Regions from separate parts of the Aquisalimonas sp. APHAB1-3 genome, predicted to be linked through region 4. Evidence: riboswitches for the same ligand, from Rfam matches in the RefSeq annotation. Region 4 holds a riboswitch; each other region holds the start of a gene.

Region 1 (7,343 bases), on a different contig from region 4:
TCGAAGCGCGTGGTGGCCTGTACCACCTCGCCAGTGCTCGACGACAGGTAAAGCCAGGAGCCGGCATCGTCCTCCATGCGGGCTCGCACCAGGGGCCGATGGGCGTTGAAGCGGCCGGAGACCGTCCACTGATCCACTTCCACCGGCTCCAGGGCCACCGCCTCGGCGCCCGCATGGCGGCGGGCAGCGCCGGCGAGCTCCATGGCATCCAGGGTCAGGGGCTCGCCGGTGGCGGCATCGACGCTTTGCCATTCACCGCCCTGTCGGAAGTGATACGCCGGCCGGCCGGGCGCGGCGTTGAGGCGCAGGGCGTCCACGTCGCCGTAGCGTTCCATCACGGCTGCGGGCGGAGCCAGCCCGGCGTCGGCCTCCAGGGTGGGCAACCCGGCCAGGCGGGCCTCGTCGTCCAGCGACGGGTAGCCCACGTACATGAGCACGATGCCGGAGGCGAACCACATGGCGATGAGCAGGCACAGGGCGATGCCCAGATACCGGTGCCAGAGGTAGATCTGCCGCTTGAACGCCATCAGAAGTGCGTGCTCAGGGTGAGATCGACACTGCGGGACTCACCCAGCAGCCACTGGCTGCCATTGAACGAACTCCAGGTGACGTGCTGCTCGTCGGTGAGGTTGCGGCCGCGCAGGGTCACCTCAGCGGAGCGGAACTGCCACGTGGCGGCGGCGCCCAACAGCGTGTACGACGGCACGTCCACCGTGTTGGCGTCATCCCCCTGGCGCGGGCCGACGTAGCGCAGATCGGTCTGCAGGGTGAGACGGTCGGTGGCGTACCAGTGGGCGCGCAGGTTGGCCAGCCGCTCGGGCACGTTCGGGGGCGTGTTGCCGTCGAAACGCTCGTCCCCACTCTGATAGTCCGCGTACTCGGCGTTCAGCACGGTGCCGTCGGCCTCGAACTTCCAGCGATCCCAGGGGCGCACGGCCATGGTCAGCTCCAGCCCCTGGGACTCCTGACGGCCGATCTGGCGGTTCTCGTCGGGGTTCTCCGGATCCTGAACACTGAGGTTGCGCTTGGCAATGTCGTAGGCAGTCAGGGTCCACTCCAGGCGGTCGTTCCAGGCGCGGTGCCGCAACCCCACCTCGGCGGCCCGGGAGCGCTCGAGCCGCTGGCTCTCCCGTGCCGGGGAGTGGGTGACCGGGGTGCTGACCGGTTTGGCGCCGGTGGCGTACTGGGCGTAGGCGGTCCAGCCGGCCGGTAGCTCCCAGACTGCCCCCAGTCGCCCCGTGGTAGGGGTATAGCGCTCGCGGTCACTGGTGCCTTCCCGGAGATCGCGGCCGTGCAGGCGGATCTGTTCGGTGCGCAGGCCGCCGATGAGATGCAGCCCGCCGCCAACGCTCAGGCGGTTTTCGCCGAACAGGGCAATGCGGTCGTTGTCGGTGCGGACGCTTGGCTGCATCGGTGTGTCGGAAAAGGAGGAATAGAGGCCCGGGTCGGGATTGTCGACGTCGACGGTGTCGTCGCCCACGTAGGGCGAGTCGTTCACATGGCGGAACTGGGTGCGGCTGATGTCGGTGCCGACGGTCACCCGATGCGGCAACCCGAAGAGTGTGTGATCGTGAACGGCCTCCAGGCGGTTACCGATCAGGTCCTGCTCGTGGACGATCCCGATCGGCACGCTGCGCTCGATCACGTCCTCCTCGGGGTCGTAGCTGTAGCTCTCCACGTTTTTCCAGGTGCGCTCGCCGGTGTGGCCGTAGGTGCGGTTGCGCAAGCGCAGGCGCTCTGTGGCCGCGAACTCGGTATCGAACCGCAGCCAGTAGCCCTCCATGGTCATCTCCGCGTCGGCGACATTGTAGTTGTTGCCCACGGTGCGGTCGTCGATGCCGCCATCGATCACGGGGGTGCCGAAATAGGGCTCGGTGTCGTCCCATTCCGCCTGGGCCGATACGGTAAAGCGCAAGCGGTCGCTGGCGTCATAGCGCAGACTGCCGGCAAGGCTGTCGTGGCGGGTGCCGGAGCGGTCGATGTCGCCATCGGACGTGAGGCGGCTGGCGTCCACCCGGTAGGAGAGCCCGTCCAGATCAGTAGGCCCACCGGCGCCGGCGGCAACCCAGGTGCGCCCGAACGAGCCGGCGGAGAGCAGCAGATCACCCTCGTGCTGCTCCGGGTTCGGCTGGCGCGGCACGTAGTTGATCGCACCGGCGATGGCGCCCTCCCCGTGGAGCACGGAAGCAGGGCCGCGCAGGACCTCGACGCGGTCGTAGAGCCAGACGTTGTCGGTGCTGGCGGACATGCCGGGTTCGCGGATGCCGTCGTGGAGCACGACGATGTCGCCACCCGTGAAACCGCGGCTTGAGAACGACCCCGGCGAGCCGGGTGGTTCACCGGCGGTAAACCCCGGAGCCGCTTCCACCGCCTCGCGGCTGGTGCGCACGCCGCGCTGCCGTTGGGTGTCGCTGTCGATGACCGTGGCGCTGGCGGGGAGCTCTTCCAGGGTGAGCCCGAGGCGGCTGCCCGTGCTCGTGGGCTGGTCCAGGGCCAGCGGGCCTGACGGCGCGGTAGTCTCCGGCGTCACTGTGAGCGGTGCCAGCGACTGGTGGCCGCCGGCGTGGGCCAGAGGGGTGGCCGTGAGCAGCGCGGCTGCCACCAACCCGTGACGCATCCGTACGCCGGATGCACGTTGCTGCGTATCAAGAGGGGATACCCTATCCATCTGCTCTCTCCTTGGCTGCAGGGAATCCCGGTGTTTTCAGGGAGGACAGCAAGGCATGCGCCGACCACGTCCCGTGTGACGGGCTGGCAGCCTTCTCGGACGACCAGTTGCGGTTCAGGACATACTTCGCCGGAGGCACCCCACGTACCACCAGGACAAGGCCCGGCGATCACAGGGAACGCCGGGGCTGACTCTCGGGCCGGTCTCCGGACTCGCGTGTGGATGCCGCAGCATCCGAGCGGACCGCCTTCCCGTGGCTTCAGCCACAGTGGCGGGGATGGTCCGCTGCAACACGCTCACCGTTGCGGGGGCAGTCCCGGACTTGGCACGGGGCGCGTTGCCCATGCCTCACCGGGTTCCCGTTTCACCTTCCCGGCCGGAACGGCCTGAAGGCACCCGAGAGCGAAACGGCAAAGCTACTGCCCCGTACTGACAGGGTCAACCGGTCCAGAAACCGTATAAGCAATGTTATAACATTGCTGTCAATGCTCCATCCCATCCAGCCCCGGTTGTGTGCGATGATCCCCGCACACAACCGCACGTACACCAGCCAACGGGAGCGTCAGCCATGGCCAGCCTGCAGTACCGGGATCTGCGCGATTTCATGGACCGCCTGGAGCGCGACGGGGAGCTCAAGCGCATCTCCGCGCCGGTGGACCCGAATCTGGAGATGACCGAGATCTGCGACCGCACCCTGCGCAAGGGCGGGCCGGCGCTGTTGTTCGAGAACCCCGTGGGGTCGGACATCCCCGTGCTGGGCAACCTGTTCGGCACGCCATATCGCGTGGCGCTGGGCATGGGCGCGGACGGCACCGAAGCCCTGCGCGAAATCGGCAAGCTGCTGGCCTTTCTCAAGGAGCCCGACCCGCCCAAGGGCATGAAGGACGCCTGGAAGCAGCTCCCCATCTTCAAGCAGGTGCTGAACATGGGGCCGAAGACGGTGCGGCGGCCGGAGTGCCAGGAGCACGTGATCGAGGGCGACGATGTCGACCTCTCCCGCCTGCCCATCTGGACCTGCTGGCCCGGCGACGCCGGCCCGCTGATCACCTGGGCGCTGGTGGTCACCCGTGGCCCGCACAAGGAGCGGCAGAACCTGGGCATCTACCGCCAGCAGGTGATCGGCCGCAACCGGGTGATCATGCGCTGGCTCGGCCACCGGGGCGGCGCGCTGGATTTCCAGGAATGGCAGCAGGAACACCCCGGCGAGCCGTTCCCCATTGCCGTGGCCCTGGGCGCGGACCCGGCGACGATCCTGGGCGCCGTCACCCCCGTGCCGGACACCCTCTCCGAATACGCCTTCGCGGGGCTGCTCCGCGGCAGCAAGACCGAGCTGGGCAAGTGCATCGGCTCCGACCTGCAGGTGCCCGCTTCGGCGGAGATCGTGCTTGAAGGCCACATTTACCCGGACGATTGGGCGGATGAAGGCCCGTTCGGCGATCACACCGGCTACTACAACGAGGTGGACCGCTTCCCGGTATTCACCATCGAGCGCATCACCCACCGCAGCAACCCGGTCTATCACAGCACCTACACGGGCCGGCCGCCGGATGAGCCGGCGGTGCTCGGGGTGGCACTGAACGAGGTGTTCGTGCCGATCCTGCAGAAACAGTTCCCGGAGATCGTGGATTTCTACCTGCCGCCGGAAGGCTGCTCCTATCGCATGGCGGTGGTGACCATGAAGAAGCAGTACCCGGGCCACGCCAAGCGCGTGATGCTGGGGGTGTGGTCGTTCCTGCGGCAGTTCATGTACACCAAGTTCGTCATTGTCACGGATGACGACGTCAACGCCCGGGACTGGAACGACGTGATCTGGGCCATGACCACGCGCATGGACCCGCAGCGCGACAGCACCTTCATCGACAACTCGCCCATCGACTACCTGGACTTCGCCTCGCCGGTCTCCGGGCTCGGCTCGAAGATCGGCTTCGACGCCACCAACAAGTGGAAGGGCGAGACCGACCGGGAATGGGGCCGGCCCATCACCATGGACCCGGAGATCAAGCGCCGGGTGGACGAGCGCTGGGACGAGCTGGGTATCGACTGACGGCAAGCCTATACTTGCCGCAGGCTCGTGCCTGCTCTGCTAGGCCGGGCACGCGGCAGGGAACTCACGGGGTGTTACAGGCGTCGGAATATTAGCCGGCACCGGGTGCCTGGTGCCGGCTGACCGTTTGCGCTCATGCCGCATTGCGTCACAATGATGGGGCGAGGCAGGGAAATGACATGAGTTACACCGTCACCATCGAACCCAGTGGCCACACCTTCACCGTGGAGCCGGAACAGTCCGTTCTCGACGCGGCGCTACGGCACGGGCTGGTCATACCTTACAGCTGCCGCAGCGGCACCTGCTGTACCTGCATGGGCAAGGTTGTCGAGGGTGCCGTCACCTACCCGGGAGGCGAGCCGCCGGAGAGCCTGGACGAGAAGGAGCTGGCCGTTGGTCAGGCGCTGTTCTGCATGGCCCGGCCCACCAGCGATCTGGTGATCGAGGTCCGCGAAGTCCGGGAGGCGGCCGACATCCCGCCGCGCAAGATGCGCTGCCGGGTCGCGCACATGGAACGCCTGGCGCCGGACGTCATGGGCCTGCACCTGAAGCTGCCGGACAGCGAACGCCTCGCCTTTCTGCCGGGCCAGTACGTGGACATCCTCCTCCGCGACGGGCGACGGCGCAGTTACTCCCTGGCGAACGCCCCCCACGACGACGATCTGCTCGCGCTGCAGGTCCGCCACATCGAGGGCGGCGAGTTCAGCGAGCAGGTGTTCCACGCCATGCAGGAGAAGGCACTGCTGCGCATCGAGGGGCCGTTCGGCACCTTTCACATCCGCGAGGAGGACCACCGGCCAATCCTCATGATTGCCGGCAGCACCGGCATCGCCCCTTTGATGAGTATGCTGGCGCACCTGATTCACACAGGTGACCAGCGTCCGGTCCACTTGTTCTGGGGCGTGCGTTCGCGGCAGGATCTGTATGCGGACGAACAGCTGCAGGCATGGGCACGGGACCACGAACCGCTTCAGTACACGCCGTGCCTGTCCGAGCCGCAGCCGGAGGACGACTGGGACGGCCGCATCGGGCTGGTCCACAACATGCTCCTTCAGGACTATCCTGACCTGAGCAGGTATGCCGTCTACATGAGCGGGCCACCCGCCATGATCGCGGCAGCGCAGAGGGACTTCGCCCGTCACGGGATCGACGAGCAGCACTTCTTCCGCGATGCTTTCGAGTTCGCGGCGGATTCGCGCCCCGACCTGACCGCCTCGGTGGCGGCCGACAACAACAGCTAGCAACAGGGAAGGGCCTGAGAGGGGCCCCTGTGATTCCATGGACAGGATCGAACCGGATCAGCGCGTGCACCACCCACACCAGGGGATGGCTCAGTCCGCTCCGGGGAGCCGGGAGCAATGAACGACCATCTCGGAACGCATCACGGCGCGCGGCCATCCCCAGGCGCCACGCAACGTCGGCGATGGCGCCCCGGACGCGCGTTCTGGGTGGGCGTCAGCGGCCTGTGCCTGACCATCGCCGCCACGGCGACACTGATCGCGCAGAATGCGCAGCACCGGGCGGAGATTTTCCGCGAGCACGCGGAGCAGACCCTGGACACCTTCGGTCAGACGATGGACAGGCACCTGGAGCGCGCGCACAACCTGGGCGCACTCATCGAGGCCGGAGCGGAGATCGACCCCGAGCGCTACGAGGAAACCCGACGACCCACCACCGACAACGGGCTCAAGTTTCTGGCGTGGATGGAGCCCGAGAATGACAGCGACGAACTGCGGATCATCCCGCTGCTCGCCAGCTCCGGCGGCGGTGTTGTCGCCCACCGTGTTCTGCGCGCCGAGCCTGCCGACAATCTCTCCCACCTACGCACCCTGGACACCGCGCTCGAGAACCGCACCATGACCGGCACGCAGGGCGTCGTGCTTTTCCACGTCAACGGCGAGCCAGTGCCCGGCTTCATTGCGTTCAACCCGGTTCGCCGGGAGGGAGAGGAGGCCGGCGTGGTCGCGCTGGCAATCCGGCTGGACCGCGCCGCTGCCAACGCTCGGCGCGACTACCCTGTCGCGCTACACGTGTTCGAACGCACCGGGGGCGGAGCACCACTGCAGCTGCATGGGCCGGGTAACGGTGACGGCGTGGCCGAGCACACCAGGCCCGAGCAGCTCGAGGATGGACGCCATGAGCGCAGAAGTCTCGAGGTAGCCGGGCGCCAGTGGACAATCTATGCCACGCCCGTGGGCGGTGGTGGCTGGATCCCGGCGCACGCGCTGATGCTGCTGTTCGCCGGAGTCGGCCTCAGCGGGCTCGCGGCGCGACTGGTGAGTCGGGAGAACCATCTGCGACAGTTGCTCTCCGGCCAGCTCATGGGCAGTGAGCAACGCTCCACCAGCCTGCAGCAGGAGCTGACGGCCGCACGGAACACCCTATCGCGCGAGGCCGCGACCCTGCAGGAGACCGAACGCTACAAGCGTTTCATGGCGGAGCGCGCATCGGAGCTGTTTGCGCGACTGGCGCCGGATGGCACCATTCTGGAGCTGTCGGCCTCCTGGGAGTCGCTGCTGGGCCACGCCCCCACCGCGATGATCGGGCGGCCGCTGGAGGAGTTCGTAATCGAAGAGCACCGGGAGGAGCTAACCCGGGCCATCGAGACACCCCGGCTCAACAGCGACCCGG
Region 2 (7,343 bases), on a different contig from region 4:
CACACCGTAGCGACGCGCCCAGCGCGCGAAATCCCGGCGCAGGTACTTGCCCTTGGCCGGGATGGCGGGCGGCGGCGTGTTGCCGGCGGCTTTGATGACGGCACCCAGCAGCATGGGGCGCCAGACGATCTCCGCGCCGGTATCGCGCGTGACGCGCGGCAACTGCGTCCACGCCAGGTAGCTGGCGGTACTGACAAAATCGAAAAAGAACTCCACCTGTCTGGTCATGGGGCCTCCGGGTCGTGGTTCTGTGACGGCCTTTGCGTTTGCGCGCAATGGGCCCCATAGTTCCCTTTAGAGACCGTGTTTGCAAGCTGACGCGCCGGAAAACCGGCGCCCGGCGGGGAGGGAGTGATGCAGGTCAGGCCGAAATTCTCCGTCGGCGACGTGGTCCACCACCGGAGGTTCGACTACCGTGGCGTGATCGTTGACGTGGATCCCGTTTTCGAGGGAACGGACGACTGGTACGAGGCCATGGCGCGCAGCCGGCCGCCGAAAGACCAGCCGTGGTACCACGTACTGGTGGACGGTGCGTTGCACAGTACCTATGTCGCCGAAAGGCACCTGCAGCCGGACCGGCTCGGGGGGCAGATCGACCATCCGGCGCTGGGGCAGTACTTCAACCGATTCATCGGTGGCCGGTATTACCGCGCTGGCTCGAGTCACTGAGCGGCCGTCCGAAGACGGCCGCTGCCACAGTTTCTCAGTCCGTATCCGCCGGGCGGAAGGCAAGCACCGGGCAATGGACGTCGTGCACCACGTCCCGGGCCACGCTGCCGAACGCCAGTTTGCCCATTCCCGTGCGGCCGTGTGTGGTCATGCAGACCATGGTGCCGGGCATGGCCGCCACGTATTCGCTGATCGCCCTGGCGGGCTTGGTGCCGTGCAACACGTCCCAATTCGCCTGCAGCCCGTATTCCTTGTGTATCTGACGCGCGATGCGCTGGACGTAGCCCGATTCAACGGTGTCGGCGGATAGTGCAGATGCCTGCACCTCCGGCTCCTGGGCCTGCACCAGAAATAGCTCCGCGCCAGTATCCCTTGCCAGTTGCGCGGCCGACGGGATGATTGCTTCCGACAGAGGCGAGCCGTCCAGGCAAACCACCAGCGTCCTGATCGGGCCATCCCAGTCGGCACTCAGGCGGGGACCGGTTAGTACCACGGGTCGCTCGGCGCGGTTGAGCATTTCGGTGGCGACACTGCCCAGAAGCATGTCCCCGACGGCGCTGCGGGCGTGGGTGGCCATGCAGATCATGGCGTCGGGTGCCTCCGCAATGACCCCCCACAGGGCGCTGTCCTCGGCACCCACGGGAACCGTGTTCAGATCAGCCTTGATGACGGAGATCCGGCTTGGTTCGATGCCGTGGTCCTGCGCTTCCCGGGCAAGCTCGCGACGTCGGTCCTCGCTGGACGACTCGGTGGGAATCACGGTCAGCAGGTGAACACCGCGGCCGGTCTGTGCCGCCAGTGCTCTTGCGGGGGCGATGGCGCGGAGGGAGCGCGGCGTCCTCTCCACGGGGACAATGATGTCAGCGGCTGTCATGTCGGGTCCTCCTGGGTGCGATGATGCGGCCGGTGAAAATCCGGGCGACTGTTCATACTGTGCGCCGCGCGCGAGGCGTTGGTCTTGATCCGGATCAACTGACTGGCAGCGGGGAGGGTGTTCAATGGAGGGCGTCACTCCGTTGCCCCGTGCCGGGAGGAAGCATGCCCAGAAGTACCGTACCGACTCAGGACATCAATCCGCCCGATGCGCCTCCCCCGATCGATCGTCTGGTGCGAGCGGCCATCGGCCGCGCCACCATGGGGCTTTCGCCGGCCGCTTTGCAGCTGGCCTACCTGGACTGGGCACTGCACCTGGCCAGTGCACCGGGCAAGCAGTCGCAGCTGGTGGACAAGGTCCTGCGCAAGGCGTCGCGGCTGGCGCTCTACGCCAGCCAAAGCCAGCGTGGCGGCGCGGTGCCCTGCATCGACCCCCTTCCAAATGATCACCGTTTCGACGCGCCCGAATGGCAGCAGTGGCCGTTCAATATCATCCATCAGTCGTTTCTGCTCACCCAGCAGTGGTGGCACAACGCCACCACCGGGGTGCGCGGTGTCACGCCCCACCACGAGGAGGTGGTCAATTTCGTTGGCCGGCAGATCCTGGACGTGTTCTCGCCAAGCAATTACCTGTTCTCCAACCCGGAGCTGCTGCGGCAGACGATGGAGGAGGGCGGTGCGAATCTGCTGCGAGGGGCCGAGCACCTGCGCGAGGACTTCCAGCGTGCACTGAGCGGTGCGCCACCGGCAGGAGCGGAGACGTATCAGCCGGGCGATAACGTGGCCGTGACGCCCGGGAAAGTGATTTACCGGAACCGGCTCATGGAACTGATCCAGTACGAGCCTGGGACGAAGACTGTCCATCCGGAGCCCATTCTGGTGGTGCCGGCGTGGATCATGAAGTACTACATTCTCGACCTCAGCCCTGAGAACTCGCTGATTCGCTACCTGGTGGAGGAGGGGTACACGGTCTTCGCCATCTCCTGGAAGAACCCGGATGCCGCCGACCGCGATCTCAGCTTTGACGATTACCGGCGACTTGGTTTGATGGCGGCGCTGGATGCCATCAGTGCGGTTGTGCCTGGCCAGCGCGTGCATGGCGTGGGGTATTGCCTGGGCGGCACGCTGCTGATGATTGCCGCTGCGGCCATGGCCCGCCAGCGGGATGAGCGGCTGGCCACGCTCACCCTGTTCGCCGCCCAGGCGGACTTCCGGGAGCCGGGGGAGCTGGGGCTTTTCATCGACGACAGCCAGGTCACTTTCCTGGATGACATCATGTGGGAAACCGGTCATCTGGACGGCAAACAGATGACCGGTGCATTCCAGCTGCTGCGCTCACAGGACCTGGTGTGGTCTGCGTCCATAAATCAGTATCTGCGCGGCGAGCGCATGCCCATGAATGACCTCATGGCCTGGAATGCGGATGCCACCCGCATGCCTTATGGGATGCACAGCGAGTACTTGCAACGGTTGTATCTGGATAACGAGTTCGCCGACGGCCTGTTCGAGGTGGACGGGGAAGTCGTCCACCTGGCCGACGTGGGCGCACCGTTCTTCGTGGTGGGCACTGAGCGGGACCACGTGGCACCGTGGACGTCCGTCTACAAGATCAATCGGTTGGCCCGGAGCCCGGTGACGTTCCTGCTGACCAACGGCGGGCATAACGCCGGGATCGTGAGCCCGCCGCAGCACCCGCGACGCCGGTACCGGGTCAACACCCATCAGCCGGACGAGCTGCTCATGCACGCCGACGCATTCGTGCAGCAGGTGCCGGTGCAGGACGGGTCCTGGTGGCCCGAGTGGCGGGAGTGGCTGCGGGCGCGTTCCGGCAACCGGCGCAAACCGCCGGAGCTCGGGGCGCCCGGTCAGGGCATCGTCCCCATGGAAGACGCGCCTGGGCAGTACGTGTTTCTGAAATAGGCTGCGCTCGAATCCGTGTTCGAACCCGGGAGCGTGGAAGCGCGCCCGGGGTGTACCATACGCCGGCGTATTCAGCCCATGTACACGAGCAAGGAGTATGGTGATGCTGCAGGCGATCTACGAACACCGCGGTCCGGTGCCCCAGGACGTCATCGACGCGGTGGAACGGGAGACCCCCACCCCCGGTGCCGGCGAAGTGCTCATGGAGGTGGTCGCGGCGCCGATCAATCCGTCCGACGTGCTCACGCTCACCGGCGAGTACGGCATGCTGCCACCTCTGCCGGCGGTGGGCGGCAACGAGGGCGTCGGGCGGGTGGTCCAGTGCGGAGAGGGCGTGGACGGCTTCAGCAGGGGGCAGACCGTGCTGCTGCCGGTCGGCTGTGGTTCTTGGGCAACCCACGTGCTGGCACCGGCCCGCAAGCTGGTACCGCTGCCCGACGACGCCGACCCGGAACAGCTGGCGATGATGACCGTCAATCCACCCACCGCGTCACTGCTCATGAGTGAGTTCGTGGATTTGCAGCCGGGAGAGTGGCTGATCCAGAACGCCGCCAACTCCGGTGTCGGTGGCTACCTGATTACCCTGGCGAAGCTCCGTGGCCTGAAGACGGTCAACGTGGTGCGGCGCGCATCGGCGGTGACACCATTGCAGGAGCAGGGTGCCGAGATCGTCCTGGTGGATGGGCCGGACCTGGCCGAGCGTGTTGCCGAGGCCAGCGGCCATGCCCCGGTGCGATTGGGGATCGACGCCGTGGGTGGATCGGCCACGGACCATCTGGCATCGGCCCTCAGCGACGATGCAACCCTGGTCAATTACGGCATGATGAGCGGCGATCCCTGCATGGTGGCGCCGCGGCACCTGGTATTCCGCAACCTGAGCGTGAAGGGCTTCTGGCTTGCCCGCTGGTTCCAGCACGCCACACGCGAACAGCAGCAGGGGCTCTACGGGGAATTGGCCGGCATGATTGCCTCCGGGCAGCTTTCGGCCCGCGTCCACGCCCGCTTCGACGTCGCCGACATCAAGGCGGCCGTGGCCGAGGCCGCCTCCGGTGAGCGGACTGGCAAGGTGCTGGTCACGCCCGCGGTCTGATCCGTCCGGGGCGGGGCGGATTGCGCCGCGCCCCGTTGACTGACCGTTCACGCCACGCGCTGGCGCCCTGGCAGTCGCAGCACCTCCCCCAGCAGCCAGGACGGCGTGGTTGAATCCCCGAGTTCCAGCGTGCCGTCGCGCTCCAGCAGTGCCCCGGCGCGATAGCTGTTCAGCATGTGGTGCACCCAGCGCGGGGCGCCGCCACGGGATTCCATGCGCTGCAGCAGTTCGATCAGTGCTTCCGCACCGTCCGCGTCCAGGTGGTCCGGTGCGTTGTGCGCCGCAGGTCCGCCGATGCGGTCCACGGCCGGGCCGATGAATCCGCGCCACTCCAGCGGCTCGACACGGGCGCCCAGCCCGTGAAGAACCCGGCGCAGCAGTGGATCGAGACGGGTCCGCAGAACCAGTGCGTGGTGTCCGTCGAACGCAGGGGTGGCTGTTGCGTAATGGGGTGTAATCGTCTGCATGTCGGGCTCCTCCGAACATCCCTGATTGTGTGATGCCGACGCGCCGGGTGGCCGGGCGGGCATCGCGGCTGGAGAAGCCTTCGCGGGTATCCGGAGGTGGTGTGCACCGTTGCCGGAGAACCTTGGCGCGAGGCTCCCGTAAACGTCTTCCGCGGTATTCGGGCTCGGCGAATGCATCCGCCATACCGTTGCGCGACAGCCCCGGACTCTCACCGGTGTTCCCCGCTGAACCATCACGATGTGGTGGTTCTTTTGAAGACGGGCCCAAGATATAGGTTGGTGTGGATCCGTGCAATAGCGGCCGGAACACATTCATGCACTGCGTGCATGGTGGGCGATGAGACGATTTCATGGGTTTGATGATTGACCCCTCCGATGGGCCATCTCTACGGTCGAAAGCAGGTCAACCCGCAGGGCCGGCCTGCAAGAGCCATAACAGGGGGGGCAACCCCGGGGAGGAGAAACATGAGCAGTACAGTAGCCATGGGAAAGTGGAGCGTGAGCGTGATGATCGGCCTTGGCCTGGCGTTGCCGCATGCCGGGGCGACAGCCGACGACGAGACCATCACCTGGCGTGTTCAGTCGCACTGGCCCAGTGCCAGTACCTCCTACGAAGCCAGTCTCGAGAAACTGCGGGATCAGCTCTACGAGCGCACCGACGGCCGGCTGGAACTGGAACTCTACGAAGCCGGGCAGCTGTTCGGCACCGACGAGATCTGGGCGGCCGTCGAGCGTGGCATCGTCGAGATGGGGACCACGTCGCCGTTTTTCCTCCAGGACCGCCTGTCCCTGGCCAGCGTTGCCGCTGGGCTGCCGTTCTCATTCCAGGAGGTTTGGGAAGCGGTGTACTTCTATCGCCACCTGGGATTCGAGGAGATGATCCGCGAGGAGGCGTCCGAGTACGGTGTTTTCTACCACCCGGACAAGATGCTCACCCAGGAGATCGTGCTCAGCGAGCCCATCGAGTCCATGGAGGATTTCGAGGGTGCGCGCATCGCCACGTCGGGGCTCAGTGAGACCGTGCTCTCGGAGGCAGGAGCCGCGGCCCAGTACGTGCCCGGCGAAGAGCTTTATCAGGCCCTCTCCACCGGTGTAGTGGATGGCGGACACTGGGGAGCGTACCAGGGTGCCGACAGCATGAGCCTCTACGAGGTCGCGCCCTATCACGTGGAGCCGCCGCTCAGCATCAGCGACGACACGTTCATATTTAACGAGGAGGCCGTAGAGGCGCTCCCCGAAGACATCCATGCCATTCTCATGGATACTCTGGAGGAGCACTACTGGGAGCGCACCAACGAGTACATCTATCACGAGGAGATGACCAAGCAGCGCGTGCTTGCCGAGGACGGGGTGGAGCTGAACCCCTTGCCGGATGATGTCCACGAGCGTCTGGTAGAGACCTCCGAGGCCCACTGGGACAATGTCGCCGCCGAGAGTGACGAGGCGGCGGAAGCCGTGGCCATGCTGCGCGAGTTCCTTCAGGATCTTGGCCACCTCGACGAGGATTGAGGCGGTCCGCTCCCTGAAGCAGGCCGGAACCTGCCACTCCGGGGGTGTCGTCCCCGGATGGCAGGTAGTCGCAGCCTTCAGGCGGGTTCCGGCTCTGTGAGGCCCCAGGCCGGGAACGGGTCCTCCATGCGCCGCCAGGCCTGCGGGCCGCCCGCCAGCTCCGAATCCGTGAGCAGGCAGGCGTCGAGCCGGGCCGTCAGCGCGTCGCGATCCATGTCGATGCCGATCAGCACCAGCTCCTGCTGGCGGTCCCCATGGGGTTCCTGCCAGCGTTCGCGGATGAATGCGGTGGCTTCCGGATCGTCGGGCCAGGCGCCTTCCGGCGCTGCCGCCCACCAAACCCCGGCTGCACCGTGCTCGGCGGCCGGGCCGGCCTGGGACCAGTTGCCCACCAGATCGTGCCGCGAGGCCAGCCAGAAGTGGCCCTTCGAGCGGATCACTCCGGGCCATTCGGAATGGATCAGATCCCAGAAGCGACGCGGATGAAACGGGCGCCGTGCGCGGTAGACGAAGCTGCTGATGCCGTATTCCTCGGTCTCCGGCGTGTGCTCGCCGCGCAGCTCCATTAGCCAGCCGGGGGCGCGCGCCGCCTGCTCGAAGTCGAACAGGCCCGTGTCGAGAACGGCGTCCAGGGCAACCTGGCCGTACTGGCAGTCCACGATGCGGGCGCGCGGATTGAGACTCCGGAGAATGCCGGTGAGGCGCTCACGTTCGCTGCGGGTGACCCGGTCGGTCTTGTTCACGACCAGCACATCACAGAACTCCACCTGGTCGACCAGCAGGTCCACCACCGTGCGTTCATCGTCATCGCCCGC
Region 3 (7,343 bases), on a different contig from region 4:
AGAGTGTCTGCAGCCAGGGCACCAGAAAGCCGATCAGCAGTGTCCCAACGCCGATGCCCGCCGACATGCAGCCGATGACGAAGCCGCGCTTCGCCGGATACCATGCGGCCAGCAGTGAGACCATGGGGGCGAAACTGAAGGCGGTGCCAAAGCCGAGCAGCGCCTTGAGTGCGAGCAATGCCGGGTAGGCCGTGGCAACGCTGAGCCCCGCAAAACCGATCCCCACCGTGATCAGGCCGAACACCACGGCCCGGCGCGGCCCCCAGCGAGCGGCGGCGGCGCCGCCAGCGAGCACGAACAGCAGGTAACCCAGCGCGGTGACCGTGCCGAGCGTGCCTGCCTGCTGGTAGGTGAGCCCCAGGTCGGCACGCATGGGCGGCAGCAGCACGCCAAAGGCCAGGCGGGCGAAGACGATCACGACCAGTCCCGTGAACGCGCCGCACAGTACGGTAAGCACGGCGTTGGGGCGGGTAGTGGTGTCCACGGCAGGCGGCCTCTTCGTTGTTATTGGTGAGCCGACCATATCAGGAAATCTGAACGCGCGGACACGGGAGCGGTCAGTGGGCTATTGATGGCAGGTCCTGATGTGCCTTATCCGGAAGGAGCGTGAAATGAGAGCAGGTCGACCGAGGCCCGGCCTGGGCCCATTGGTGGTGGCAGCAGCGGGGTTATCGCTCGCCGTGGCGGTAATGGCCGCGGACGATGTCCGCTTCGAGACCGCGGACGGAGAGCCCCTTCCGGACGCTGAGCAGGAGGTTGCCGAATCCGTGCTGGATGCCGAGGTGCTGCAGCCCGGCGTCTATCGGCTGGATGTGGATGTGGACGGCCGCCAGGCGCGCATCATCGAAGCGCGCCCCGAGGCCGACGCCTCGGAGTCGGGGCACAGGACCGAGGGCCGGTGAACTAGTCCGCGTATTGCATCCGCCGTGTCATGCCGCCGTCGACGACCATGTTCTCGCCGGTGATGAACCCGGCTGCGCTCGATAGCAGGAAGGTGCAGAGGTTCGCGACGTCCTCCGGGCGGCCCACGCGACCGGCGGGGTGCTGGGCGTGGTCGGCTGCCGTGAGGGTCGAGGGTTCGCGCAGGCCCGGCTTGCGGTGATCCTCAACCGCAATCCATCCCGGGCTGACGGCGTTGACGCGAACCCGTCCGGACAGGCTCACCGCCAGCGCGTGGGTGAGCGCCAGCACACCCCCCTTGCTCGCGGCATAGGCCTCGCTGTCGGGCTCAGACTGCAGCGCCCGGGTGGAGGCGATGTTGACGATGGCACCCCGGCGCGCCGCCAGGTGCGGCGTGCAGTGCTTGCTGAACAGGAAGGTGCCGGTCAGGTTGACGTCCAGCCAGCGCTGCCAGTCCTTCAGGGCCAGCGCCTCAACCGGTCCGCTCAGCGGGTCGGCGACACCGGCGTTGTTCACCAGACCGTCGAGTTGGCCATAGTGCACCAGCGTGGCATCCACGGCGCTTTCCACGGCCGCCTCGTCGGCGACGTCCGCCTGCACCGTGAACAGCCGCTGGTCGTCCCGGCACTCATCGTCCAGTGCCGCCAGCGCCTCGCCGTCCAGATCGATGACCGACACGCGCCACCCCGACGACAGCAGTTTGCGCGACACGCCAAGGCCGATGCCCTGGGCCCCTCCCGTTACCAGGGCGACGGGCTGTGGCTCGTCACTCATGTCTCCCCCTCTCCTTGGCGCCTGGCCAGCAGCATGTAGTTGACGCTCTCCGAGGGTGACAGCCACATGCGCCGCGTCAATGGATTGACCTTGACGCCGGTACGCTGAATCGTCGTGATGCCGTCCCGTTCCATGAGTGTCTCGATTTCGGCGGGGGTGGGAAACCGGGACCACTGGTGCGTGCCTTTTGGAAGCAGCCGGAAGATGTACTCCGCGCCCACGATGGCCACGACAAAGGAGATCGCATTGCGGTTGATGGTGGCCACGAAGGTGTGGCCGCCCGGCGCCACCAGACGGTTCACGGCGGCCATGAACGCCGGCAGGTCGGCCACGTGCTCTACCACCTCCATGTTCAGCACCACGTCGTAGCGGGCGCCGCGCCCGGCCAGCGCCTCGGCCGTGGCAGTCTCGTACGTGATGTCCAGACCCTGTTCGCGGGCGTGCAGGCGGGCGACCCGGATGTTGCTGTCGGACACGTCCACCCCGTGAACCGTGGCCCCGAGCCTGGCCATGGCCTCGCTGAGCAGCCCGCCGCCGCAGCCGATGTCGAGCATGCGCAGACCGGCGAGTGGTGCCGGCTCGGCCGGGTCACGATCATACTGCTCCGCCAGCCGGTCACGGATGTAGCCGGTTCGCAGCGTGTTCAGCACATGGAGGGGCCACAGCTTGCCATCGGACTGCCACCACATCGCCGCCAGCGCGCGATAGCGCGCCAGTTCGTCCGGATCCACCGTCCGGTCCTGTGCGTCGTTCCCGGTCATGTCATCCTACCCGTAGGCTCATTGATGATGGTTAGGTGTTGCATAGAGTCTGTATCAATTCAGTTCATTTGTCTCCGGTTGACCACCCCAAGGGGGTCCCATAAGGTACAGCCAGCTTCAGGTGCCCCGCGTGCAATTGGGGATAATCGGGAAGCCGGTGCGCACGCGTCGCGTGCAAGGCCGGCGCTGCCCCCGCAACGGTAAGTGGTGACGACCGGATCACAGGCCACTGACGACGCCCGCACGGGTGCGTCGGGAAGGCGATCCGCCGGGGAAGGACCCTACACCACCAGCCCGGAGACCGGCCTGAATTCCCTGGTGCCGCGGGGTGCGGCGGAACCGGGTGGTGAACACCTGTCCCGCTGATCGGTACCCACCCAGCCTCTGCACCCGTCGCGCGATCATCTGACGAGGGACCGCGAGACGTGACCGACACGCAGCAGCCACAATCAGCCACCGGCGCGCCCTCCATGCGCCCGGAAAGCCGTGACGGCGGCGGTCCCTTGCGCACCGGTCTCACCACCGGGGTGTGCGCGACGGCCGCGGCGACCGCGGCCGCCCGTCTGGCGCTGGGGGATCACGTGGGCGAGCGCCAGACAGTCGTCCTGCCCAAGGGCAAGCGCGTCGAGCTGGTCCTGAATGATCTCCGGCGCACCGGGGATGGCGCGGAGGCGGGGGTCATCAAGGACGGGGGGGATGATCCCGATGCCACCCACGGAGCCCGGGTGTGGGCGCATGCCGAGCCGCGCAGGGAGGCGGGGCTCACGTTCCATGCCGGCGCTGGCGTGGGGGTTGTCACCCGCTCCGGTCTGCCCGTCGCGGTGGGCGAGCCGGCCATCAACCCGGTGCCCCGGCGCATGATGACCGATCATCTCCTCGAGTGTGCCGCCGCCCTCGATTACCGGGGCGGATTCTCGGTCTTCGTGGGTGTCGACAATGGCGAGCGCATCGCCGAGCGCACCATGAACGGACGTCTCGGCATTCAGGGCGGGCTGTCGATCCTGGGCACCACCGGAATCGTGCGACCGTTCTCGTGCGCTGCCTATATCGCCTCCATTCACCAGTCCATCGACGTGGCCCGCGCCAACGGCATCACCCACATCGCCTGCTGTACCGGTGGCTCCAGCGAGGCCATGGCTCGTGCCCGCTACCGCCTTGGTGACATGGCGCTGATCGAGATGGGCGACCTGATCGGTGGCGTGCTCAAGTACATCAAACGCCATCCGGTGCCACGGGTCACCCTGGCCGGCGGCTTCGGCAAGCTCAGCAAGTTCGCCGCCGGCCACGCCGATACCCACAGCCGCAAGTGCGCCATCGACCTTGACCGCCTCGCCGGCGAAGCGGCCGCTCTGGGCGCCGATACCCACCTGCGCATGCGCATGACCGCCTGCAATACCAGCATCGAGGCCCTGTCCCTGTGCCAGAGCGCAGGGATTCCCCTGGCGGACCGCATCTGTGCCCGCGCCTATGATCAGGCCCGGCGCACGCTGCCCGATGCCGTCATGCTGGACGTCTGCGCGGTGGATCGGGGCGGTCGTCTGGTGGGTACGGCGACCACGGGGGTGGCGGCATGAGCGCGCCGGCAATCGCGCTGGAAGGCCTGACCAAACACTACGCCAGCGGTCGCACCGGTCTCGCGGGCGTGGATCTCACGGTGGATGCTGGCTGTTTCTTTGGCCTGCTCGGCCCCAACGGGGCCGGCAAGACCACGCTGATCGGCCTGCTGACCTCGCTGGTGCGGCTGGAACAGGGCACGGTGCGCGTGTTCGGCCACGATCTGGCACGGGAGCCGGTTGCCGCGCGGCGGCTCATCGGCCTGGTCCCCCAGGAGGTGAACTTCAACAGCTTTGAACCGGTGGCCGAGATCGTCGCCACCCAGGCGGCCTACTACGGGTTGTCGCCGCGCCGCGCACGGCAGCGCACCGATGCCGTCCTGTCCCTGATGGGGCTGGCCGATCGCGCACGGCAGACCGCCTGGGGGCTGTCCGGCGGCCTCAAGCGGCGGCTCATGATCGCCCGTGCCCTGGCGCACGAGCCGCGGCTGCTGGTGCTGGACGAGCCCACCGCCGGTGTGGATGTTGCGGCTCGCCACGACCTCTGGGCCGTGCTGCAGCGGCTGAACGCCGCCGGCACCACGGTGCTGCTGACCACACACTACCTGGAGGAGGCGGAGCAGCTTTGCGACGATCTCGCCTTCATCGACGACGGTCGCCTCATCGCCCGCGGCGGCCCCGGAGCCCTGTTGCAGGGGATGGACCACGACACCCTGGTACTGGATCTGGCCGTCGATTGCCCGGAACCGCTCCGTCTCGATGGCGTCACGGTCCGCGCCGTGGATGCGCGCACCCTGGAGGTGGACGTGCCCAGAGGCCGGCATCTCAACACCCTGTTCGCGTCGCTCACCGAAGCGGGGGTGCAGGTGACCAGTCTGCGTAACAAGAGCAATCGGCTGGAGCAGCTGTTCCTGGAGCGCCTGCGCGGACGGCAGGAGGCACCGGCATGACAGCGGCGCTCTACTGGAATGCCTATCGCGGCATGGTCGTGAAGCAGCTTCGCCGCGTTGTGCGCACCTGGATCCAGACACTGTTGCCTTCGGTGGTGAACGCGGCCCTGTTTCTCGTGGTGCTTGGCCAGCTCGTGGGGCGGGAGATCGGCACCTTCGGCGGCGTGGGCTACACGGAGTTCCTGATGCCCGGTCTGGTGATGCTGGCAGTGGTCACCAACGCCTACAGCAACGTGACCCTGGCGGTTTTCGGCGCCAAGCTTCAGCGTCACATTGAGGAGGTCCTGGTGGCGCCCATGCCACCGTGGCTGATCGTTGCCGGTTTCGTCACCGGCGGCGTACTGCGCGGACTGCTGGTGGGGCTGCTGGTGGCCGCGCTGGCGCTGCCACTGACCGGGCTGCAGTTCCACCACCCGGCGGCCATTGCCGGCATGGCGGTGCTCGCCGCGCTGCTGTTCTCCTTCGCCGGGCTCATCAACGGCATCTATGCACGCACCTTTGACCACACCTCAGTGGTCACCACCTTCGTGCTGACACCGCTGATCTACCTGGGCGGGCTGTTCTATCCCGTCAGCCGCCTGGACGAGCCGTGGCAGAGCCTGTCACTGGCCAACCCCATGTACTACCTGATCGAGGGCTTCCGCCACGGCCTGCTCGGCACCAGTGCGGTGCCCTGGTGGGCCACGTTTGCCATGCTCGGTGTGGCCACCGCCATCGTTGGCACCGTGGCCCTGACGCTGGTGGCCCGGGGCACACGGGTGAAACCATGAGTGGGGCGCGCGCCAACCATAACGGCGCCGTGCGCGGTGTATGCCCGGGGGTGGCCGCGCCCATGGCCAGTGGCGACGGGCTGCTGCTGCGCCTGCGCCATCCCATCGGTGGCTGGACGCCAGCGCAGGTGGGCGCCGTGGCGCAGGTGGCCGAGGAACACGGCAATCGCGCACTGGAACTCACCGTCCGTGGCAACCTGCAGCTGCGTGGGGTGCGCCCCGCAACCCTGATGGGCGCCCAAACCGCCCTCGTGGCGGCCGGCGTCGCCGACAGTGACCCCGACCGTGAGGCGGTACGCAACGTGCTGTCCGCCCCCGCGACCGACCTGGACCCGGATGCCGTCGCGGATATCACGCCGGTGGCGCGGGCCGTGGCCGATGCCATTGCCGCCGACACCGCACTTCACCGCCTGCCGGCCAAGACCGGCGTGGTCGTGGATGGGGGTGGCGCGGCGGGGATCGCCGGTGTCCATGCCGACCTGCGCCTGGACGCCGTGACCTGTGATCACGGTGGCGTGCGCTATCTGCTGAGCATTGGCGGCCGAGCGGCGGACGCGGTGCCGCTGGGACGGGTTGCTCCGGAGCAGGCCGCCGTTGCGGCCCGGCGCGTGCTGGCGCGACTGCTGGACGACAACCCGCCGCGGCGGATGGCTGCGGCCCTGGCCGAGCGCGGCGCCGCGCCGTTCCAGGATGCGCTGGCTGAGCTGGCCGAGCCCGCCGGCACGGTGCCCGTGCCCGCGGTGGGGCCTCCGGCACCGGGAGTTGCGCCGCACGGGGTCTGGGTACACGCAGCGTTCCCGTTCGGTGCGCTCAATGCAGCGCAGCTGCGGCAGCTGGCAGTGGTGGCGGAGCTGCACGCGGCGGCAAGCGGCACACCCACGCTGCGGCTGACGCCCTGGCGCAGTGTTCTGCTCGCGGGGGTCAGCGCCGCCGCGCTGGAGCCCCTGGCTGCATTGGGTGCCATCACCGAACCGGCCGATGCCCGCCTCGGGCTCGGTGCCTGCGTCGGCGCGCCAGGCTGTGCGTCCGGTACCACCGCGACCCGGAACGATGCCCTGGCTCTGGAGGCGGCCATGCCGACACTGCTGGCTGCCGGCGAGCGGCTGCACGTCTCCGGCTGTGGCAAGGGCTGCGGTGCGCCGGTGCGGGCGGCCGCCATGCTGGTGGCGGACGGAGAGCGCTACGCCCTGACGCTGTCAGGCGGCGTCGGCGCCATGCCGGACTGGCCTGCGATGCCACTGGCGGGCGTGCATCGCCGCCTGATGGCGCTGGATGCGGTGTATGCCGGGGAGCGGCGCACACCCCGGGAATCCCTGAACGACGTGATCAACCGGCTGGGCCGCAATGATGTGGTCCGGCGCGTGGAGGAGGAGAGCAGTCATGCCTGACAGCGTGCAGCACGACTACATCAAGGACGGCCCGGCCATCTATCGGGAATCGTTCGCCATCATTCAGGCCGAGGCCGACCTGACGCGATTCCCGGAGCGCGTGGTGCCGGCGGTGGTGCGCATGATTCACGCCTGCGGTATGACCGATCTGGCCGCCGATGTGGGCTTCTCGCCCGGTGTGGCGACGGCCGCACGGAACGCCCTGGATGCCGGTGCGCCCATTCTGTGCGACAGCCAGATGGTCGCC
Region 4 (7,343 bases):
CGGACCTGATGGCGCGTCTGAGCCCGTCCAGCTGGACAACCCCTGCCGTGCTTGGCCTCTCCAGTCTCGAGCGCGAAATGCAGCAGTGGTCGGTCGTCGGGCGCCTGATCTTCATGATCACTGCACTGTTCCTGGCCGTAATGCTGATGCCGCTTCTCTAGCCACGGCCGGGCACGGCAAGAGCGAGACCGTACCCGGCCGCTTCACTTCACATGCCGTTGCGCTCAATGCCGCACTCCTCGTCCAGAGCGACACCCTCGTCATGGTCCACATGGATGGTCAGCGGGCCCTCGGCGGGGGCGCCGATCAGCACGGCCATGACCACGGTCTCTTCATCGTCGCTGGGGTTGTACGAGGTGTGGACGGTATCCCCCGGATCCACCACCACGTCACCGGGCCCGTACGCACGGGGTTCACAGTCCTCCGCGAACACGAACACGAACTCACCCTCCGTGATGTTCACCAGCACCGTTCCGGGATGGGTGTGCCAGGGGAACACGGCTCCCGGCTGGATGGTGAAGCGGACCACTGTCACGTGGGACGCATCGCCATGGGTGACACGCTGCTCCGGCAGGCCGTCCAGCTGCTGGGTGATCTCGATGGAGACGTCACTGCGGAACGCGTTTCGCTCCATGAGCGGTTCCGCGGCGATGGGCTCCGGTTCAGCCTGTGCGATGCCGGCGGTCAGCAGCGCGGTCAACCCCAGCGCTGTGGCGACGGCCCACGGCCGTCGGGCGTTCTTCTTCGGTTCAAGGTAACGCATCTCCGTTCCTCCTCTGTCAGGTGGCGTCAGCGGCGCACGCCGTGGACCGGGCCGTAGCCCTGGGCAAAGGTGTGCCAGGCGGCCGCGCCGCTGGGCTCGCGGTAATAGGACGTGCCCTCTTCAACACGCACGTCGAAGGCGTCGCCGAGCAACGCCTGCAGCCGCTCCCGGCGTGCCGCCCAGCCGGTCCCCGAGGCCACGTCGAGGATGCGCATGTCCGCTGCGGGACGGAGGCGGTTGATGGTGTGTTCGATGGCATCGAGGATGCCGCGGCTGATCTCGTCATATGCCGCGCCGCCACTGGACCAGACCGCCGACGGGCCGGCGTTGTGGGGGCGGATCGCGCCAGTCTCGGGATGTGCTGCTATGTTCATGGCATACCTCCTTGATCGATGCTCCGGACGCTTGGGCGCGCCACAGAGCCAGCATCAGGAAACCGCCCGCGCCCCGCCAGTTCAGAAACTGAACCGGACGGCGATGCCGGCGCGCATGCAGACTGAACATGCACTGCTAAAGAGGAGGGATGACCATGTCCACGCAACAGGGTTACGGGCAGTTCTGTCCCGTCGCCAAGGCGTCGGAGATTCTTGCCACGCGCTGGACGCCGCTGATCATGCGGGAGTTCATCAGCGGCTCATCCGGCTTCAACGAGATCCACCGGGGTGTGCCGCTCATGTCGCGCCCACTCCTCGCTCAGCGTCTGCGGGAGCTCATGCGTGCCGGCGTGATCGTCCACGATGGTCGCGGGGCCTACCGGCTCACCGAGCGCGGCGAGTCCCTGGCGCCGATCATCATCGCCATGGGGCTGTGGGGGCGGCAGTGGGTGGAGAGCGCACCGGACGGGCCCGACTGGGACGCGGGCGTGTTGATGTGGGACATGCGGCGGCGCATCGACACCGCCAGCCTGCCACCTGGCCGGACCGTGCTCCAGTTCGATTACAGCGATGCGCCCCGGGAGATGTCCCGGTGGTGGCTGTTGATCGAGGATGACGATGTGGACCTGTGCCAGTCAGACCCCGGCTTCGAAGTAGACCTCTACATTGCCAGCACCGTGCGGGTCATGGGGCGTGTCTGGATCGGGCAGCGCGCGCTGCTGCCCGCGATGGAGAGCGGCGAGATCCGCGCCCACGGTCGCATCAACCTGGAACGCAGTATCTCCCGCTGGCTCATGCTGTCGGTCATCGCCGAGGAGGCAATGAAGCAATCCCGCTTGACGGCACACTGAGTGCGCGGACGGCCTCAATCGCTGAGCATGCCCGCCAGACGCTGGCGGATCAGGTCCTCGGACTCGGCCATGGTGCGGTCGATGAGCTCCTTCACCGTGGGGATGTCATGAATCAGCCCGGCAACCATGCCACAGGACCATGCGCCGGCTTCCATCTCGCCCTCTTTCATGATGCGTGGATAGACGCCGGCGACCTCATCAATGATGTCCTCGAACTTGAGGTCGGCACCCAGGCGTTTCTCCTTCTCCAGCAGCCGCTCTACGGCGTCGTTGGTGAGCACACGCTCGGTGTTGCGCAGCGGCCGCATGACCAGTCGCGTGTCCAGCTCGCTGGCGGCAACGATGGCCTGTTTGACGTTGTCGTGCACCGGCGCTTCCTTGGTGGCGATGAAGCGCGTGCCCATGTTCATGCCCTCGGCGCCCATGGCCAGCGCCGCCGTCAGCGACCGGCCATTGGCCATGCCGCCGGAGGCCACGAACGGGATCGTGAGCTCCTCGGCCGCACGCGGCAGCAGGATGAAGTTCGGCACATCGTCTTCGCCCGGATGGCCGCCGCACTCGAAGCCGTCAACGCTTGCCGCGTCGCAGCCGATGGACTCGGCCTTCAGGGCGTGCCGCACGGAGGTGCACTTGTGAATGACCTTAACGCCGGCTTCCTGCAGCGCCGGCAGCACCTGCTGCGGGTTGTTGCCCGCCGTCTCCACCACTTTGACGCCACCATCGATGATGGCCTTGATGTAGCCGGGATAATCCGGGGTGTTCACGGACGGCAGAAACGTCACGTTCACACCGAAGGGCTTGTCGGTCATCTCGCGGCAGCGGCGGATCTCCTCGGCCAGCGCCTCGGGGCTGGGCTGGGTCAGCGCCGTGATGATGCCCAGGCCGCCCGCGTTGGAGACCGCCGCGGCGAGTTCCGCGTAGCCGACGTGGTGCATGCCGCCCTGGATGATCGGGTGCTGAATGCCAAACAGTTCGGTGATCTTTGTCTTCATAAGTCCTCTAACGCGGTTTTCCGGCACGAGCCCACGGGCTGCCGGCACTGAATGGTGCGACCGGAGCGTCGCGCGCGTCGCTGCGCGCAACGGGAGATGGTAGCAGCCTAGGCGCCGGACATCGCCACGACAAATGCATGGTTTCTATTCAATCGCATTCAACTCATGCATGTTTCAGCGACGGCGGAAGGTGTCATGGCAGGCAAGACACTGGTGCCGCACGCCGTTCAGCACTTCCGTAGCACGCGGCTCCCAGGCGTCGTTCTCATCGGCCGGGGACTGGGGCATTGCCCGCTGCAGATCGCGCGTCTGTGCGGCGAAGTTGTCCACGTGCTCCTGGAACTGCTCCTGCTCCTCCCAGATACGCGCCAATGCGCCGGGTTCGTCCTCCCCGGTGGGCGTCTCCCGGTCGAACAGCGCGGGGATATCCTGAGCGTGGCGCTCCAGGCCCTCGGCCAGCCTGGCGATGGTCTCCGGATCCACGGGGGCGTCATAGCGCAGCGCCATCTCCAGGGAGCGGTAGTAGCCCGAGAGCAGCTGCATACGGTGGCGGCGGTGGCCCACGTAGGCGGCATCGGCATCCACGGCGTCCGGGTCCTCCATGGCCTCGCTGTAATCCCCCCAGGGGCCGGGCATGCGGATCTCCACTTCCTCCGGATCGCTCACGGAGTGCCCATCGGCCAGCAGCGCCGGCGTGGCGGCGAACAGAATCGATACGGCGAGCCGCGGGACCAGCGGTGTGCGTTGTGCTGTTGTCATGTCGGCTCTCCCTGTCAGAAATGCACCTGGTGCTGGACGTGGGCCTGCCAGTCCGAGGGCTGGTCGCCGCCCCGGGTGCGGATCGCGAACACCTGCGTCTTCCAGGCATGGCGATCGTGGAAGGCCGTCCAGCCGGCGGACCATTCCCGCTGACCGCCGCGCTCCGGCGCATCCGGCCGGTCGTCGTTGACGTCCCGCCGCAGCACCGAACGGCGCAACGCGATTTCCTGATCCACGACGGGCAGCGCCATCGCCAGTTCCGCCTCCCAGCCCTGGTCGTCGTAGCCGTTGCCCTCGTCCGGGCTGACGCGGCGCTGGAACGCGGCGGCCGTCCCGGTGACCGGGCCGAGGCTGGCGGCGACGTCGACGGTGCCCGTGGCCCAGTCGGCGCGCTGATCCTCGGTGTCGACGTCACTATCCAGCGTCCAGTCACGCAGGTGGTTGTCGGCGGCGGCCATGCCGCCCACCCCGAAGGACAGCGCCGCGGGCTGACGGGTATTGCCCAGGGTGGACGTGTGCGACGGCACGGCGCCCACCGGCGCAAACGCGGCCCGGGTGGTCACGAGACCGCCGTCCGTGGAGGGTCGGTCATCGCCACGCCTGTCCAGACGACCGCGACCATCGAAGACGTTAACGCTGGCCTCCCAGCGTCCGTCTGCGGCACTGCCCAGCAGCCCCACCCCGGTGTCCCGCCCTTGGGGAATCTGGAAGTTGTTGGCCGCCACACCGATCTCGGTGAAGGTGCGATTGGGCCCGCCAACGGACCGCGACAGGGCAAACGGCGCGGTGTACTGCCCCATGCGCAGCCCCCAGCTCTCACCGAGGGCATACTGCAGCCACAGGTCGCGCACGGAGGCGCTGCCGCCCACGTCCGTCTGCATGCGGAACGTGAGGCCGTAACCGGGGAGTTCGCCCCGGATATCCAGCCACGCGCGACGCAGCGAGGTCTCCGCTCGATGATCACCGTCGTCGCGCCGATCGTACTCCAGACGCGGCTGCAGCAACCCGCCGAAGCTCAGGCTGCCGGCGTCGCCATCACTGCCCAGGGGAATCTCCCCGGCGCCGGCCGCGGTCACGCCGCAGGCGAGCATGGCGGACACGACGGCACCGCTCACGGTGGCGGTCGACCGCCTGCGGCGCGGCAGTTCATTACTGGATAATCCGGTCATGGCCGGCCACCCGGCATACGCCGGTCGTGAATTCTTCTCGCGCATCATGGCCCTCACTGGCTTTGTTGGAATCGATCTTGTTGTAAGCGCAGGGAGACCCAGCCGTGGCTGGACAGGCCGTATGGCCCACAGGCAAGTGGTCGGGCAATGCAATTCCAGACGCGGCGAACGGGCCGGAACGACCTCACCCGAACCGCCCAACTCCCGTGGCGCGTTCGGTACACATCCGAGGCCGGTCTCCGGGCTTGCGGCGGCAGAACCTGCCAGCACATCCACGCCCTTCCCGGGCCCGTGAAGCCCAGTGGGTGGCGCCTGCCGGGAGCAAGCGCCGGGTGGACGGCATGAAACCGCTTACCGTTGCGGGAGCAGCGCCGGACTTGTCGCGCCTGTATGGCGACGCACCGGCTTCCCGATTATCCCCGGCCACCAGGCTGGCGGCCGAAGCACCTCAGAAGCGGTAGACGGTATCGAACCGGGGTGGGAGGGTCAAACCAACACAAATGACAAGATTTCTTTCCCAATCTATTGCGGGCGAATTCCTGACGGCCTATAGTCGGTCACGGTAGCCAAGCAAACGGACCGAATCATGGATCAGCCCCTCTACCACGTCCGCGATGAAACGCAGGATGCCGACGGCCCCACCACGATCACCCTCCGCACGCCCCGCGGCCACACTGTTGCGCTGCGGGTGTTCGAGGCGGAGACACCGCGCGCGGTGGTGATCATCGCCGGAGCCATGGGTGTGAGCCAACGCGCCTACGAGCGCTTCGCCCGCTTCCTCTGCGAGCACGGCCTGACCGCCATCACCTTCGACTACTTCGGCATCGGCGCCTCCCTGACCGGCCGCCTGCGCGACTGCAACGTCCAGGTCACGGACTGGGCCACCGAGGACTGCGAGGCTGCGGTGCAGTTCGCCCTCGCCCGCTATCCCGGCACTCCGCTGACATGGCTCGGCCACAGCGTGGGCGGTCAGATCCTGGGCATGATCCCCAGCGCCAACCGCCTGGACCAGGCCGTCACCATTGCCTGCGGCAGCGGCTACTGGCGTTGGAACGCCACGCCGACCCGCCGCCGCGTGCTGGCGCTGTGGTATGGAATCGCACCCGTGACCCTGGCCGCCCTGGGCTACTTCCCCGGCAACCGGCTCGGCATTGTCGGGGACCTGCCCGGCGGCGTGATGCGTCAGTGGCGGCGCTGGTGCCTGCACCCCGATTACGCCGTCGGCGCCGAAGGCAAGGCGATGGCCGACCAGTTCGACCGCCTGCGCGTGCCAATCACCGCGCTCACGTTCACGGACGACGAAATGATGTCGCGCAAGGGCATCCAGGCCATGCACGCGTTCTACCCCAACGCACCGGTGCGGATGGTCGCGATCCGGCCGTCGGACATTGGCGAGGACAAGGTCGGCCATCTGGGCTGGTCCCGAGAGCGCTACCGCGACTCGATCTGGGCCGGCCAACTGCTGCCGCTGCTGGACCCAACCACCGAACCGGTCCGGGCATCAGCGCCGGCCCCGTGAATCTCTGCTAATCTGAAAACGCTGTGCGAACCTCTGGATACGGTTCATGACGCGCCATCAGACCATGCAGGCCATGCGCCTCCACTCGGCGGGAGACCCGCTCCGTCAGGAGCACGTCCCGGTGCCTGAACCAGGACCAGGCCAGGTGCAGTTGCGCGTCCTTGCCTGCGGCGTCTGCCGCACGGATCTTCACGTGGTCGATGGTGAACTGCCTGATCCCCGCCTGCCCGTCATCCCGGGCCACGAGATCGTCGGCGAAGTGACCGACACAGGCGACGGGGTCACTGCCTTCAGCCCCGGCGACCAGGTCGGAGTGCCCTGGCTGGGCTGGACCTGCGGCAAGTGCGAGGCCTGTACAGCGGGGCGGGAGAACCTCTGTGGCAACGCGCGATTCACCGGCTACACCCTGGACGGCGGTTACGCCGAGTACACGGTGGCCGATGCCCGCTACTGCTTCCCTGTCTCCGGCTACGCACCCGCCGATGCCGCACCACTGTTGTGCGCCGGACTCATCGGCTACCGCTCCTGGCGTATCGCCGGCGGCGCGGAGCCACGGCGCCTTGGTATCTATGGCTTTGGCGCGGCGGCACACATCCTGGCGCAACTGGCGGTGTCGCGCGGCCAGCAGATCTATGCGTTCACCCGCCCCGGTGACGAGCAGGCGCAAGGATTCGCGCGCCGGCTGGGCGCGACCTGGGCGGGCGGCTCGGACGACGAGCCGCCGGAGCGGCTGGATGCGGCCATCCTCTTCGCGCCCATCGGCAGCCTGGTACCGCGCGCCCTGGAGCACGTCCGACCGGGTGGTCGGGTCGTGAGTGGCGGCATTCACATGTCGGACATCCCGTCGTTCCCGTACCGGCTGCTCTGGGAGGAGCGCAGCATCCACTCGGTCGCCAACCTCACCCGCCAGGACGGC

The links. Region 4 has a riboswitch for cobalamin ahead of ACNSTU_RS04090 (porin). Riboswitches for the same ligand answer to the same signal wherever they lie in the genome.
Region 1: it holds a riboswitch for cobalamin, as region 4 does, so the genes downstream of both, ACNSTU_RS15345 (TonB-dependent receptor) here and ACNSTU_RS04090 (porin) in region 4, are expected to answer to the same signal.
Region 2: it holds a riboswitch for cobalamin, as region 4 does, so the genes downstream of both, ACNSTU_RS16875 (hypothetical protein) here and ACNSTU_RS04090 (porin) in region 4, are expected to answer to the same signal.
Region 3: it holds a riboswitch for cobalamin, as region 4 does, so the genes downstream of both, ACNSTU_RS08790 (cobalt-precorrin-5B (C(1))-methyltransferase) here and ACNSTU_RS04090 (porin) in region 4, are expected to answer to the same signal.

The regions. Positions count from the first base shown of each region.
Region 1 is NZ_JBLWFT010000013.1:76,397-83,739, reverse strand. It holds gene ACNSTU_RS15350 (PepSY domain-containing protein) at 1-527, opposite strand, end outside; gene ACNSTU_RS15345 (TonB-dependent receptor) at 527-2,668, opposite strand; cobalamin riboswitch at 2,848-3,083, opposite strand; gene ubiD (4-hydroxy-3-polyprenylbenzoate decarboxylase) at 3,246-4,712, shown strand; gene ACNSTU_RS15335 (CDP-6-deoxy-delta-3,4-glucoseen reductase) at 4,892-5,953, shown strand; gene ACNSTU_RS15330 (PAS domain S-box protein) at 6,071-7,343, shown strand, end outside.
Region 2 is NZ_JBLWFT010000020.1:14,934-22,276, reverse strand. It holds gene ACNSTU_RS16900 (2-hydroxychromene-2-carboxylate isomerase) at 1-228, opposite strand, end outside; gene hspQ (heat shock protein HspQ) at 355-669, shown strand; gene ACNSTU_RS16890 (universal stress protein) at 704-1,543, opposite strand; gene ACNSTU_RS16885 (PHA/PHB synthase family protein) at 1,708-3,462, shown strand; gene ACNSTU_RS16880 (zinc-dependent alcohol dehydrogenase family protein) at 3,566-4,552, shown strand; gene ACNSTU_RS16875 (hypothetical protein) at 4,600-5,019, opposite strand; cobalamin riboswitch at 5,153-5,282, opposite strand; gene dctP (TRAP transporter substrate-binding protein DctP) at 5,485-6,528, shown strand; gene zigA (zinc metallochaperone GTPase ZigA) at 6,606-7,343, opposite strand, start outside.
Region 3 is NZ_JBLWFT010000004.1:119,333-126,675, forward strand. It holds gene ACNSTU_RS08770 (MFS transporter) at 1-484, opposite strand, end outside; gene ACNSTU_RS08775 (hypothetical protein) at 612-902, shown strand; gene ACNSTU_RS08780 (SDR family oxidoreductase) at 904-1,674, opposite strand; gene ubiG (bifunctional 2-polyprenyl-6-hydroxyphenol methylase/3-demethylubiquinol 3-O-methyltransferase UbiG) at 1,671-2,435, opposite strand; cobalamin riboswitch at 2,538-2,760, shown strand; gene ACNSTU_RS08790 (cobalt-precorrin-5B (C(1))-methyltransferase) at 2,906-4,009, shown strand; gene ACNSTU_RS08795 (ABC transporter ATP-binding protein) at 4,006-4,938, shown strand; gene ACNSTU_RS08800 (ABC transporter permease) at 4,935-5,708, shown strand; gene cobG (precorrin-3B synthase) at 5,705-7,096, shown strand; gene ACNSTU_RS08810 (precorrin-8X methylmutase) at 7,089-7,343, shown strand, end outside.
Region 4 is NZ_JBLWFT010000001.1:865,002-872,344, forward strand. It holds gene ACNSTU_RS04060 (proton-conducting transporter membrane subunit) at 1-161, shown strand, start outside; gene ACNSTU_RS04065 (cupin domain-containing protein) at 209-763, opposite strand; gene ACNSTU_RS04070 (hypothetical protein) at 790-1,137, opposite strand; gene ACNSTU_RS04075 (winged helix-turn-helix transcriptional regulator) at 1,293-1,988, shown strand; gene ACNSTU_RS04080 (NAD(P)H-dependent flavin oxidoreductase) at 2,003-2,980, opposite strand; gene ACNSTU_RS04085 (cytochrome c) at 3,155-3,739, opposite strand; gene ACNSTU_RS04090 (porin) at 3,754-4,908, opposite strand; cobalamin riboswitch at 5,121-5,374, opposite strand; gene ACNSTU_RS04095 (alpha/beta fold hydrolase) at 5,495-6,427, shown strand; gene ACNSTU_RS04100 (zinc-dependent alcohol dehydrogenase family protein) at 6,474-7,343, shown strand, end outside.